Regions from separate parts of the Serratia fonticola genome, predicted to be linked through region 1. Evidence: predicted binding sites of a transcription regulator. Region 1 holds the regulator's gene; each other region holds the start of a gene.
What was found. Region 1 encodes PhoB, which activates phosphate uptake and scavenging genes when phosphate is short. Its sites were predicted from a motif close to CTGTCATAAAACTGNCNNAT; they were not measured.
Positions count from the first base shown of each region.

Region 2: the regulator PhoB is predicted to act here: its motif matches at 2,094-2,113, upstream of ugpB (sn-glycerol-3-phosphate ABC transporter substrate-binding protein UgpB).
Region 3: the regulator PhoB is predicted to act here: its motif matches at 958-977, upstream of pstS (phosphate ABC transporter substrate-binding protein PstS).

Region 1 covers NZ_CP011254.1:3,173,364-3,177,425, reverse strand. Annotated here, with positions in the region: gene WN53_RS14075 (cobalamin-independent methionine synthase II family protein) at 1-358, opposite strand, end outside; gene WN53_RS14070 (PstS family phosphate ABC transporter substrate-binding protein) at 547-1,485, opposite strand; gene phoR (phosphate regulon sensor histidine kinase PhoR) at 1,499-2,815, opposite strand; gene phoB (phosphate response regulator transcription factor PhoB) at 2,840-3,529, opposite strand; gene sbcD (exonuclease subunit SbcD) at 3,754-4,062, shown strand, end outside.
Region 2 covers NZ_CP011254.1:2,158,204-2,162,265, forward strand. Annotated here, with positions in the region: gene livG (high-affinity branched-chain amino acid ABC transporter ATP-binding protein LivG) at 1-41, shown strand, start outside; gene livF (high-affinity branched-chain amino acid ABC transporter ATP-binding protein LivF) at 46-747, shown strand; gene WN53_RS09575 (aminotransferase-like domain-containing protein) at 840-2,027, shown strand; gene ugpB (sn-glycerol-3-phosphate ABC transporter substrate-binding protein UgpB) at 2,221-3,540, shown strand; gene ugpA (sn-glycerol-3-phosphate ABC transporter permease UgpA) at 3,869-4,062, shown strand, end outside.
Region 3 covers NZ_CP011254.1:1,769,678-1,773,739, forward strand. Annotated here, with positions in the region: gene WN53_RS07815 (GNAT family N-acetyltransferase) at 1-727, shown strand, start outside; gene pstS (phosphate ABC transporter substrate-binding protein PstS) at 1,053-2,093, shown strand; gene pstC (phosphate ABC transporter permease PstC) at 2,184-3,140, shown strand; gene pstA (phosphate ABC transporter permease PstA) at 3,142-4,032, shown strand.

The sequences.
Region 1 (4,062 bases):
CCTCCAGCATCGGATGGTTGCTAAAGCCCAGTTTGCCGGTCACCTTGATGCTGCGGGCCTTGGTTTGCACTCCGTTAAACTGAATGCCCTGCTCCACCTCGTAGCCTTCTACACCATCAAGCCCCTCAAGGAAGTCGAAGTGCCACCAGGCACGACGGAACTCGCCATCGGTCACGACCTGTAAGCCGATCTCCTGCTGTTTGCCGACAATATGGCGGATTTGCTCGTTTTCTACTGCGCGCAGCTGAGCCGCGTCGATCTCACCATTCTGGAACTGCTGACGGGCCGTTTTCAGCGCCGCAGGGCGCAACAGGCTACCGACAACGTCGGCGTGAAAGGCATGGCTGGCTTTGGACATATTCTGCTCCGATGATGCACTGAGGGCTAGCCGCCATCAGTTCCAATCATTGACAAGTTGAATTATTACGCTGGGTTACAAATGGACATCCAGACGTCTACACTGCTTGAGTGCATCCTTTCATGTCACCGGTCACCCGGCAATGGAGAAATTTTCATGGGTGTTGAATGAAATTCAAGTTGGCCGGACTAATCCAGCCCCAAGAGCGTGCGGGTTTTGCGCAGCGTATCCGGCGGTAGCGGCAAATAACCGTCGTGATTAACCAGATCCTGCCCCTGAGCAGACAGTACACGGTCAAGGAATGCCGCCGTCAGGGGTTCCAGCGGCTGATTGGGAGCTTTGTTGATGTAGATATACAGATAGCGCGCCAACGGATAGCTACCGTTACGCACGTTGGTTTCGCTAGGTTCAATAAAACGATCGCCCGTTTCTGCCAGGGGCAATAGCCGCACCCCGCTGGCACGAAAGCCGATGCTGGCATAGCCAATGCCGTTTAACGATCCGGCCACCGCCTGCACCACCGAGGCCGACCCCGGCAGTTCATTCACCCGCGCCATAAAATCGCCACCGCATAACGCACGCAGTTTGAAATACCCATAGGTACCCGAGGCGGAATTGCGGCCAAAGCGTTGCAAGGCACGCTGCTGCCAACTGCCCTGCAGCCCCAGCTCTCCCCAGCGGTTAATTGGCGTGTTTTCCCCGCAGCGACGAGTCGCGGAAAAGATTTGATCCAACTGTTGCAGATTCAACCCAGGTAGGGGATTGTCCTGATGCACCAGCACCACCAGCGCATCAACCGCGACCGGTACCGCCAGCGGCGCATAGCCATAGCGTTGCTCAAACGCCGACACCTCCGCCGCCTTCATTGGTCGGCTCATTGGCCCAAGCTGCGCCGCACCAGCCGCTAATGCGGTGGGTGCCGTTGAGGAACCGGCAGCCTGCAGTTGCAGGTTCACGTTGGGATAGTGCCGGCTGAAATCCTGCCCCCACAGCGCCATCAGGTTGGCCAGGGTGTCGGAACCTACGCTGGACAGGTTACCGGAAAGCATGCCGTCCGGAGCAGCCACGGCCCCGCGGCCAACCGACAACAGTAGGCAAAGCAGCAAAGCTTGGATAAATCGATTCATGGCGGGCGACCTGTTAATTTTTCACCGCATTCTCTGCTAAAGCCGCGGGAACAATCAACCGGTTAGGCAAGGTAAAGATAAAACGGGTGCCGATGCCTGGCTCGCTGAGGATCTCCAATCGTGAATCATGATGGCTGAGCGCATGCTTCACGATGGCCAAGCCGAGCCCGCTGCCGCCTGTCTGGCGCGAACGTGCTTTATCCACGCGATAGAAACGCTCGGTCAAGCGTGGGATATGTTCGGCACCAATGCCCGGTCCGTTATCGCTGACCTGGAACTGGGCCCCCTGCGGCGTCTGCTGCCAGCTCACTTCGATGTTGGTACCCGCCGGAGTATGGTTGACGGCGTTGTACACCAGATTGGAAACCGCGCTGCGCAGTTGATCCTCGTTACCGAACACCTGCAGATTTTCATTCACCCGGAAATTGATCTGATGATTACCGCCGCTGAGCGATTGCGCTTCACGCTGCAATACCCGCAGCATTAACGGAATATCCACCTTCTCGTTCATATCCACGTTTGGCGCGGCCTCGATCCTGGAGAGCGTAAGCAATTGCTTTACCAGCCCATCCATGCGTTTGGTCTGCTCTTGCATGGTGCCCAAGGCTTTGCCACGCAGCGAACCATCCAGCTCTTCATCGCTCATCATCTCCAGGTAGCCTTGCAGCACCGTTAGCGGCGTACGCAGCTCATGGCTGACGTTGGCGAAGAAGTTGCGTCTGGCCCCTTCCAGTTGGCGCATCTGTGTCACATCACGGGCCACCATCAGCAGTTGGCCTTCGGAATAGGGCATGATACGGAATTCGACGAAGTGTTCGTTATTCAGCTGTAGCGTCAGCGGCCGGGTAAATTCTTGCTGTTGCAGATAATGGCTGAATTCCGGATAGCGCAGCAGGTTGAGAATGTGTTGGCCGTTATCTTCCGGCCAGCGAAAGCCCAGCAGATGCTGTGCCAGGCCGTTACACCAGAAGATATTGCCCTCAACGGTGGTCATCACCACCGCATCCGGTAAGGATTCGGCCCCGCTGCGAAAGCGTTTGATCAACAACGCCAGCTCACGGCGGCGGCGACGGTTACGCTGCTGCATCTGATACAGGCCATAGAATAGCGGCTCCCAGCTCCAGCGGCCCGGCGGCGGCGTCATGCTGCGATCCACCCACAGCCAGTGGGAAAGTTTGAGTTGGTTATAGAAGTTCCAGGCCAGCGCGGCCAGCACCGAAACCAACAGCAACCAGGGCAGATAACCGAAAATCAGCCCCAGCAATAAGGCGGGCAGGCAAAAAAGGGCCAGCTCCAGCGCCAGCCTCTTCCACGATAAACGTTCTAGCACGGTAACCTCTCCAGCGCTGTGCGATCAGTAGCGCGTTGAGAACCGATAACCGGTGCCGCGAACGGTTTGAACCATCTTGTCATGACCACTGGTCTCCAGCGCCTTACGCAGCCGGCGGATATGCACATCAACGGTGCGGTCTTCCACATAAACGTTAGTGCCCCAGACGTGATTAAGCAACTGTTCGCGGCTATAAACACGCTCCGGATGAGTCATAAAGAAGTGCAGCAGTTTGAACTCGGTCGGCCCCATCTCCAGCGCCTGCTCATTGGCCATCACCCGGTGTGAAGAAGGATCCAGGCTTAGCCCCTGCATTTCAATCACTTCTTCTACTGCCATTGGTGAAATACGGCGCATTACCGCCTTGATACGTGCCACCAGCTCCTTGGGCGAGAAAGGTTTGGTGATGTAATCATCTGCACCAACTTCCAGGCCACGTACCCGATCTTCTTCTTCACCGCGCGCGGTCAGCATCATTACCGGGATATCCCGGGTCATCGCCTCACGCTTCATATGCTTGATAAACTGAATGCCGGAACCACCCGGTAACATCCAGTCCAGTAACACCAAATCAGGGAACGGCTCAGACAGGCGCGTAACGGCACTGTCATAATCCTCGGCTTCCAACGGTTGGTAACCATTCTGTTCCAACACAAAGCACACCATCTCACGGATCGGCGCTTCGTCTTCCACCACCAGTATGCGTCTTGCCATCGTCAATCCTGCCAATGTGTTAGCGATCTCAGTTGATTGCGGTCGCCATTATGCGTCAGTTTTGTGACAGTTTTATGAAAAAAAAGCCCGATCGAACGCAGTAAGCATAGCGATTATTTCTGACGGCAAACAAAAATCATTCGGCTCCCTGCTTGATTGAGCCACGACAGGAGAGATCCCCCCCTTTATAATCGTCGCCATTATGTTGTCGCCCTGGGAGTTTTATGCGCCTGATCCATACCTCCGACTGGCATTTGGGCCAGTACTTTTTCACCAAAAGCCGCGCCGCCGAGCATCAGGCCTTCTTACGTTGGCTGATCGAACAGGTGGAACAGCATCAGGTGGATGCGCTTATCGTCGCAGGCGATCTGTTCGATACCGGCTCCCCACCCAGCTACGCCCGCGAACTATACAACCGGTTTGTGGTGGAACTGCAACGCACCGGCTGCCAACTGGTGGTGCTGGGCGGCAACCATGACTCCGTGGCCACGCTGAACGAATCGCGTGAGCTGCTTTCCTGCCTGAATACCACC
Region 2 (4,062 bases), 1.0 Mb from region 1:
GCAATAACCCGGACGTGATCCGGGCCTATCTGGGCGAATAAGCATATGTTGTCATTTAATCAGGTTTCCGCCCATTACGGCAAAATTCAGGCGCTGCACCAGGTCAGCCTGAACATTCAACAGGGGGAGATTGTCACCCTGATCGGCGCCAACGGTGCCGGTAAAACCACCCTGCTCGGCACGCTATGCGGCGACCCAAGGGCCAGCGAAGGGTCCATCACCTTGATGGATCAGGACATCACCCAGTGGCAGACAGCGCGCATCATGCGTGAGGCCGTGGCGATCGTACCGGAAGGGCGGCGGGTGTTCTCGCGCATGACGGTGGAAGAGAACCTGGCGATGGGCGGTTTCTTTGCCGATCGCGAGCAGTATCACCAACGTATCGAGCGGGTATTTACCCTGTTTCCACGTCTGCTGGAGCGCCGCAGCCAGCGCTCTGGCACCATGTCCGGTGGTGAGCAGCAGATGCTGGCGATTGGCCGTGCGCTGATGAGCCAGCCCAAGTTGCTGCTGTTGGACGAGCCTTCACTCGGGCTGGCCCCCATCATCATCCAGCAGATTTTCGACATCATCCAACAGCTGCGCGAAGAGGGGATGACCATCTTCCTGGTGGAACAAAACGCCAATCAGGCACTAAAACTGGCGGATCGTGGTTATGTGCTGGAAAACGGGCGCGTGGTGTTGGAAGATACGGGGGCCGCATTATTAGCAAACGAAGCAGTACGGTCGGCGTATTTGGGCGGATGAATCGGTAGGGATCGAACATGTTCGACCCGGCTGCCTATCAGGGTGTACCAGAACGTGTTGCGCCCCTATTTTAACGATTACGAGAACAAGCAATGAAGACAGAAGGACTACTCGCGCAGCGCATCGTAAAGGTCAAAAGCTCGGCAATCCGCGAATTGCTCAAGCACAGCAAAATGGAAAACGTCATTTCGCTGGCGGGTGGCATTCCCTCTGATGCGCTGTTTGACTTCGAAGGATTGAGCATTGCTACCCAGCAGGCTATTACCGAACAACCGAAAAGCGCTTTCCAATATGGGCTGACCGAAGGCAGCGAACTGCTGCGTGAAGGCATCTGTACCCTATGCGCACAGCGTGGCGTTAATGCCAAGCCGGAAGATATCGTGGTGACCGCAGGCTCCCAGCAGGCGTTAGATCTGGTGATGCGTGCGGTGATTAACCCTGGTGATGTGTTTGTGGTAGAGCGCCCGACCTATCTGGCGGCGCTGCAAACGCTGGAACTGGCGGAAGCCAACGTCATGTCCGTCTCTTCCGACAGCGACGGCATGGTAGTGGATGAACTGGCTGAACTGCTGAAAACCCAGAAGATCAAAGGGGTGTACGTGGTGCCGAACTTCGGCAACCCGAGCGGCCTGACCCTGAGCGCCGCACGCCGTGAGCAGTTAGTGAAACTGGCGGTAGAGCATAATTTCCTGATTATCGAGGATGACCCCTACGGCGAGCTGCGCTTCACCGAAGAGCGTAATGCTACGCTGTATCAGGTTTCGCAGCAGGTGCTGGGCCATACCGAAAACATTATCTATACCTCCACCTTCTCGAAGATCCTGGCTCCGGGCCTGCGCCTGGGTTGGGCCATCCTGCCGCCATTCCTGCTGCATAAAGTGGCGATCATCAAGCAGGCGGCGGATCTGCATGCCAGCGCGCTGTCGCAGAGCATCGTCGAATGTTACCTGGGGCTGGATCGTTTACCGGCGCAGATCGAAAAGATCCGCGCGGCCTACAAGCACAAAGGCGAGATCCTGGCCGGGTTGGTGGAAAAAGAGCTGGGTGATGTGATCAGCTTTGATATGCCGAAAGGCGGCATGTTCCTGTGGGCGCGCTTCCGTCAGCAATTCGATGCCACCGAGTGGCTGAAAACCACCCTGAAGCAGGGCGTGGTGTTTGTGCCGGGAGAATACTTCTTCTCTGACAAACCGGATCGCTCTACCTTCCGTCTGTCGTTTGCCACGGCAACCGAACAGCAGATGCAAGAGGCCGTCGCCCGCCTGCGTCGCTCGCTGTAATCTCTCTGCGGCGGTGGGGTGAATTCCCTACCGCCGACATCAAACCGCCATCTGCACTTCACCTCGCTGTCATCTAGCTGTCACGCCAAAGTTATTTTACTGTCATCCGCGCATGGCATGTTTAGCATCCGAACAAAAACTGTTTCTTTTCGCTCACGCGTTTTGATCACACCAGCTTTTTCAGGAGTTAGGCATGTTTGCTCACGCGATTAAAAAAACCACGTTGTGCGTTACCTTGGCCCTGGCGGTCAGCGGCCATGCAATAGCTGCCACCGAGATCCCATTCTGGCATTCGATGGAAGGGGAATTGGGTACCGAAGTCGACTCTCTGGCAGACCGTTTCAACCAAACTCACAGCGATGTGAAGATCGTCCCGGTTTATAAAGGCAACTACGAACAGAGCCTGGCGGCGGGCATTGCCGCTTACCGTTCCGGCAAGGCACCGGCGATCCTGCAAGTGTACGAAGTGGGCACCGCCACCATGATGGCGAGCAAGGCGATCAAACCGGTGTATCAGGTGTTCCAGGAGTCGGGCATCAAGTTCGATGAGTCGGTGTTTGTGCCGACCGTGGCCGGTTACTACACCGATAACAAGAGCGGCCATCTGCTGTCCCAGCCTTTCAACAGCTCCACCCCGGTGCTGTATTACAACAAAGACGCCTTCAAGAAAGCGGGCTTGAACCCGGATCAGCCACCGAAAACCTGGCAGGAACTGGCGGCCGATGCCGCCAAATTGCGCGCGGCTGGCATGAAGTGCGGCTACACCAGCGGTTGGTTGGGTTGGATCCAACTGGAGAACTTCAGCGCCTGGCATGGCGTGCCGTTCGCCAGTGAAAACAACGGCTTTGGTGGCACCAATGCCAAGCTGGAGTTCAACCAGCCGCTGCAGGTTAAACATATTCAGTTCCTGCAAGACATGAACAAGAAGGGTGACTTCACCTACTTTGGCCGCAAGGACGAACCGACCGAGAAGTTCTACAACGGCGACTGCGCCATGGCGACTGCTTCTTCCGGCTCGTTAGCCAGTATCCGCAAATACGCCAAGTTTGATTTCGGCGTGGGCATGATGCCTTACGATGCTGACGCCAAAAATGCACCGCAGAACGCCATTATCGGCGGGGCCAGCCTGTGGGTGATGAACGGCAAAGACGCGGCGACCTACAAAGGCGTGGCGGAGTTCCTGCAATATCTGGCCCAGCCTGAGATTGCCGCCGAATGGCATCAAAAGACCGGCTACTTGCCGATCACCACTGCCGCCTATGAAATGACCAAGCAGCAGGGCTTCTACGACAAAAACCCAGGGGCCGATGTGGCCACCCGCCAGATGCTGAACAAACCACCGTTGGCGTTCACCAAAGGGCTGCGTCTGGGCAATATGCCGCAGATCCGTACCGTGGTGGATGAAGAGCTGGAAAGCGTGTGGACCGATAAGAAAACCCCACAGCAGGCGCTGGATGCCGCCGTACAGCGCGGTGACGTGTTGCTGCGCCGCTTTGAGGCCTCCACCAAGTAAGCGTCAGATTGGGCGTTCTTTTGCCAAACGACATCGATCCACTCCCTCTCCCTTTGGGCTGAGGAATCCCCACTAATTTTTTCTTAGTGGTTTCAGAGAATTAGAGCGAGTGTTTTACGATCAATCTGTTCCATTTTGTTCGTAAATTGGCAGTGAGAGAATGACGAACCACTTCTTCTCTTCTGCTTGAGGCTGTTTTTTAGTCCGTTTTTGGGCAAAAAACAGCCTATTTCTCGTCTCAATTTTTCTGGGGATTCCTCAGCCCTTTGGGAGAGGGCTGGGGTGAGGGGCTGCTACCGATCCTCATCCCCATTTAACGGTTAACTCTATGTCATCATCCCGTCCCGGCTTCGGCTGTAGCTGGCTGCCCTATGTGTTGGTGCTGCCACAACTGCTGATCACCGTCGTTTTCTTCCTGTGGCCTGCCGGTCAGGCGCTGTGGTACTCGGTACAAAGCGTCGATCCGTTTGGCCTTTCCAGCCAGTTTGTCGGGTTGGACAACTTCACACAGCTGTTCCAGGA
Region 3 (4,062 bases), 1.4 Mb from region 1:
GGATACCGATGCGTTGCGGCAACAGGCATTACAGCGTTATCCCCAGCATACTTTGATGATCCGTTCGCTCAATGATCAGCAGACCCCCGAGCTGTTGGCGCAGCTCTCCCAGCAAGGTTGGCTGCCTATCGTCAGCCGTCAGGTTTATTGCCTGGACGATCCTATACGCTGGTGGGGTAAAATCAACGCGCGCCGGGATGACAAACTGCTGCATCAGGTGGGATGGGAGTTCAAACGGCTGTCGGCCGATGATCCCGAGCAGATGCAGTGTGCCGAACGCCTCTATAACCAGCTCTACCTGGAAAAATACAGCCGCCAGAATGTGCAGTTTACCACCGGTTATTTATCTCAGGCCTCGCAGCTTGGCGTGTTGCAACTGTACGGTTTGTTCCACCAGCAGCAAATGGTGGGGGTGTTGGGAATGGTTCAGTTGGAACAGACGGTAACGGTGCCGATCGTCGGCTATCGGACGGAATTACCCGCATCATTGGCCTTATATCGTCGTCTGATCGCCTTTGCGTTACGCTACGCTATGGAACATAAGCTGTTCCTCAATTTGAGTTCTGGCGCGCCAGATTTTAAGCGGGTTCGCGGTTGCCAACCGGTGATTGAATACAGCATGGTTTATGTCCGGCACCTGAACGTTTATCAGCGTGGCGTGTGGGCGCTGATTTCCTGGCTTTCCCTCAAGGTCTATCAGCCGTTATTGAAGCGCTATCAGTTATGAACGTTACCAAGATAGTGGCCTGCAACTTGGGGATAGTGCGCCAGCGATTGGCAATATGACAAGCGTGTAAAAAACAGCGAAAACCGCTCATATTCAGAGAGATAGTGCAGCAACAGGCAGATTTTTGTAGATTGTTTTTTGTCTAAAAGCGCCGTCATCTCACTGATTTTAATCAACTAAATATCAATCACCCTCCACTGTAATATAACTGTCATATTTCGTACATTTAACTGTCACCAAACTGTCCTATTTTCCCTCCTGCAGCAATACTTACTCTGATGAAAACGACCCAAGGTCGATTTTGAATATCCCATTAGGAGGGATTATGAAACTGATGCGTACCACCGTCGCCAGTATTGTGGCAGCGACTTTCTCTTTGGCCTCTGTGTCCGCCTTCGCTGCTGCTAGCCTGACCGGTGCAGGTGCGACATTCCCCGCTCCGGTGTATGCCAAGTGGGCAGATTCTTATCAGAAAGAAACCGGCAACAAGGTTAACTATCAGGGGATCGGCTCCTCTGGTGGTGTGAAGCAAATCATCGCCAACACCGTTGACTTTGGTGCTTCTGATGCCCCGCTGTCCGATGAAAAACTGGCTGCGGACGGCCTGTTCCAGTTCCCTACCGTGATCGGTGGCGTGGTACTGGCGGTGAATATTCCGGGCATCAAATCCGGTGAGCTGACTCTGGATGGTCAAACCCTGGGTGATATCTACCTGGGCAACATCAAAAAATGGAATGACCCGGCGATCGTTAAACTGAACCCGGGCGTCAAGCTGCCGGATCAGGCTATCGCCGTGGTACGTCGTGCTGATGGTTCCGGGACTTCTTTCGTCTTCACCAGCTATCTGGCCAAGGCTAACGTGCAGTGGAAAGAGAAAATTGGTGCAGGCTCAACCGTTAACTGGCCAACCGGCCTGGGTGGCAAGGGCAATGACGGCATCGCCGCGTTCGTTCAGCGTCTGCCAGGCTCTATCGGCTATGTTGAATACGCTTACGCCAAGCAGAACAACCTGGCCTACACTAAATTAGTGTCTGCCGATGGCAAAGCGGTTAGCCCAACCGAAGAGAGCTTCAGCGCCGCAGCCAAAGGTGTGGATTGGAGCAAAACCTTCGCGCAGGACCTGACCAACCAGAAAGGCGACAACGTCTGGCCAATCACCTCCACCACCTTCATCCTGGTGCACAAAGAGCAGAAGAAGCCTGAGCAGGGCGCAGAAGTGCTGAAGTTCTTTGACTGGGCTTACAAGACCGGTGCCGCACAGGCCAGCGATCTGGATTATGCCGCCTTGCCTGCCGAAGTGGTTGAGCAAATCCGTGCTGCCTGGAAGACCAACATCAAAGACAGCTCCGGTAAGGCCTTGTTCTAACAACGCAGGGGGTGCGGCAGACCGCGCCTCAACCTGACTGTCGGGGCCCGGCACTCCGGGCCCTTCAAGCTTTAAACAGAAGAGTAATCTATGGCTGAGTACAAGCCGACCATGAAAGCACCGGGTAAAAACGGTGACATCATCTTCAGCGCGCTGGTCAGACTGGCGGCGCTGATTACCCTATTGTTGCTGGGTGGCATCATCGTTTCGCTGATTATCGCCTCCTGGCCAAGCATGCAGAAGTTTGGTTTTGCCTTCCTGTGGACCAAGGAGTGGGATGCGCCAGCCGAACAGTTTGGTGCGCTGGTACCGATCTACGGCACGGTCGTCACCTCGGTGATTGCATTGATTATCGCCGTGCCGGTCAGTTTTGGTATTGCCCTGTTCCTGACCGAGTTGGCCCCTAACTGGCTCAAGCGCCCATTGGGGATCGCGATAGAGCTGTTAGCGGCGATCCCGAGCATCGTTTACGGCATGTGGGGCCTGTTCGTATTTGCCCCGTTGTTCGCCCAATATTTCCAGACCCCCGTGGGGGAAGTGTTATCCGGGATCCCGATCGTCGGCGAGCTGTTCTCCGGCCCGGCATTTGGTATCGGTATCCTGGCTGCCGGGGTGATCCTGGCCATCATGATTATTCCTTACATTGCGGCGGTAATGCGCGATGTGTTCGAACAAACCCCGGTGATGATGAAAGAGTCGGCCTATGGTATCGGCTGCACTACCTGGGAAGTGATCTGGCGCATTGTGCTGCCGTTCACCAAAAACGGCGTGATCGGCGGTGTGATGCTTGGCCTGGGGCGCGCCCTGGGGGAAACCATGGCGGTGACCTTTATTATCGGTAACACCTACCAGCTCGACAGCTTCTCGCTGTTTATGCCGGGCAACAGCATCACCTCGGCGCTGGCTAACGAATTCGCCGAAGCGGAATCCGGGCTACATACCTCTGCGTTGATGCAGCTTGGGCTGATCCTGTTTGTGATCACCTTTATCGTCCTGGCGCTGTCGAAGTTGATGGTGATGCGCCTGGCCAAGCGTGAGGGCCGCTAACATGGCAACGATGGATATGCAAAACCCGGTAGCACTGGCGGAAAGCCGCCGTAAAATGCAGGCCTGGCGTCGGCAGAAAAACCGTCTGGCGCTGTTCCTGTCGATGGCGACTATGGTCTTTGGCCTGTTCTGGCTGGTGTGGATACTGTTCTCGACCATCACCAAGGGCATCGACGGCATGTCGCTGGCACTGTTTACCGAAATGACGCCGCCGCCGAATACCGCGGGTGGTGGTCTGGCTAACGCCATCGCCGGTAGCGGCTTGTTGATCCTGTGGGCGACCATCTTCGGCACCCCACTGGGGATCATGGCGGGGATCTATCTGGCGGAATACGGCCGTAAATCCTGGCTGGCGGAAGTGATCCGCTTTATCAACGATATTCTGTTATCCGCACCGTCGATCGTCGTGGGCCTGTTCGTGTACACCGTGGTGGTAGCGAAGATGGAACACTTCTCCGGTTGGGCCGGGATTATTGCACTGGCCCTGTTGCAGATCCCGATCGTGATCCGCACCACCGAAAACATGCTCAAGCTGGTACCGGACACGCTGCGTGAAGCGGCCTATGCGTTGGGGACACCGAAGTGGCGCATGATTTCCGCCATTACGCTGAAGGCGTCGGTCTCCGGCATTATCACCGGCGTGCTGCTGGCGATTGCGCGTATCGCCGGGGAAACCGCCCCGTTGCTGTTTACCTCGCTGTCGAATCAGTTCTGGAGCACCGACCTGATGCAGCCGATCGCCAACCTGCCGGTCACCATTTTCAAATTTGCCATGAGCCCGTTTGCCGAATGGCAACAGCTGGCCTGGGCCGGGGTGTTGTTGATCACCCTGTGCGTACTGTTACTGAATATCCTGGCGCGTGTGATTTTCGCCAAGAAAAAGCATTCATAAAAATTTAGGTGCCGCTCAGGCGATACCGTG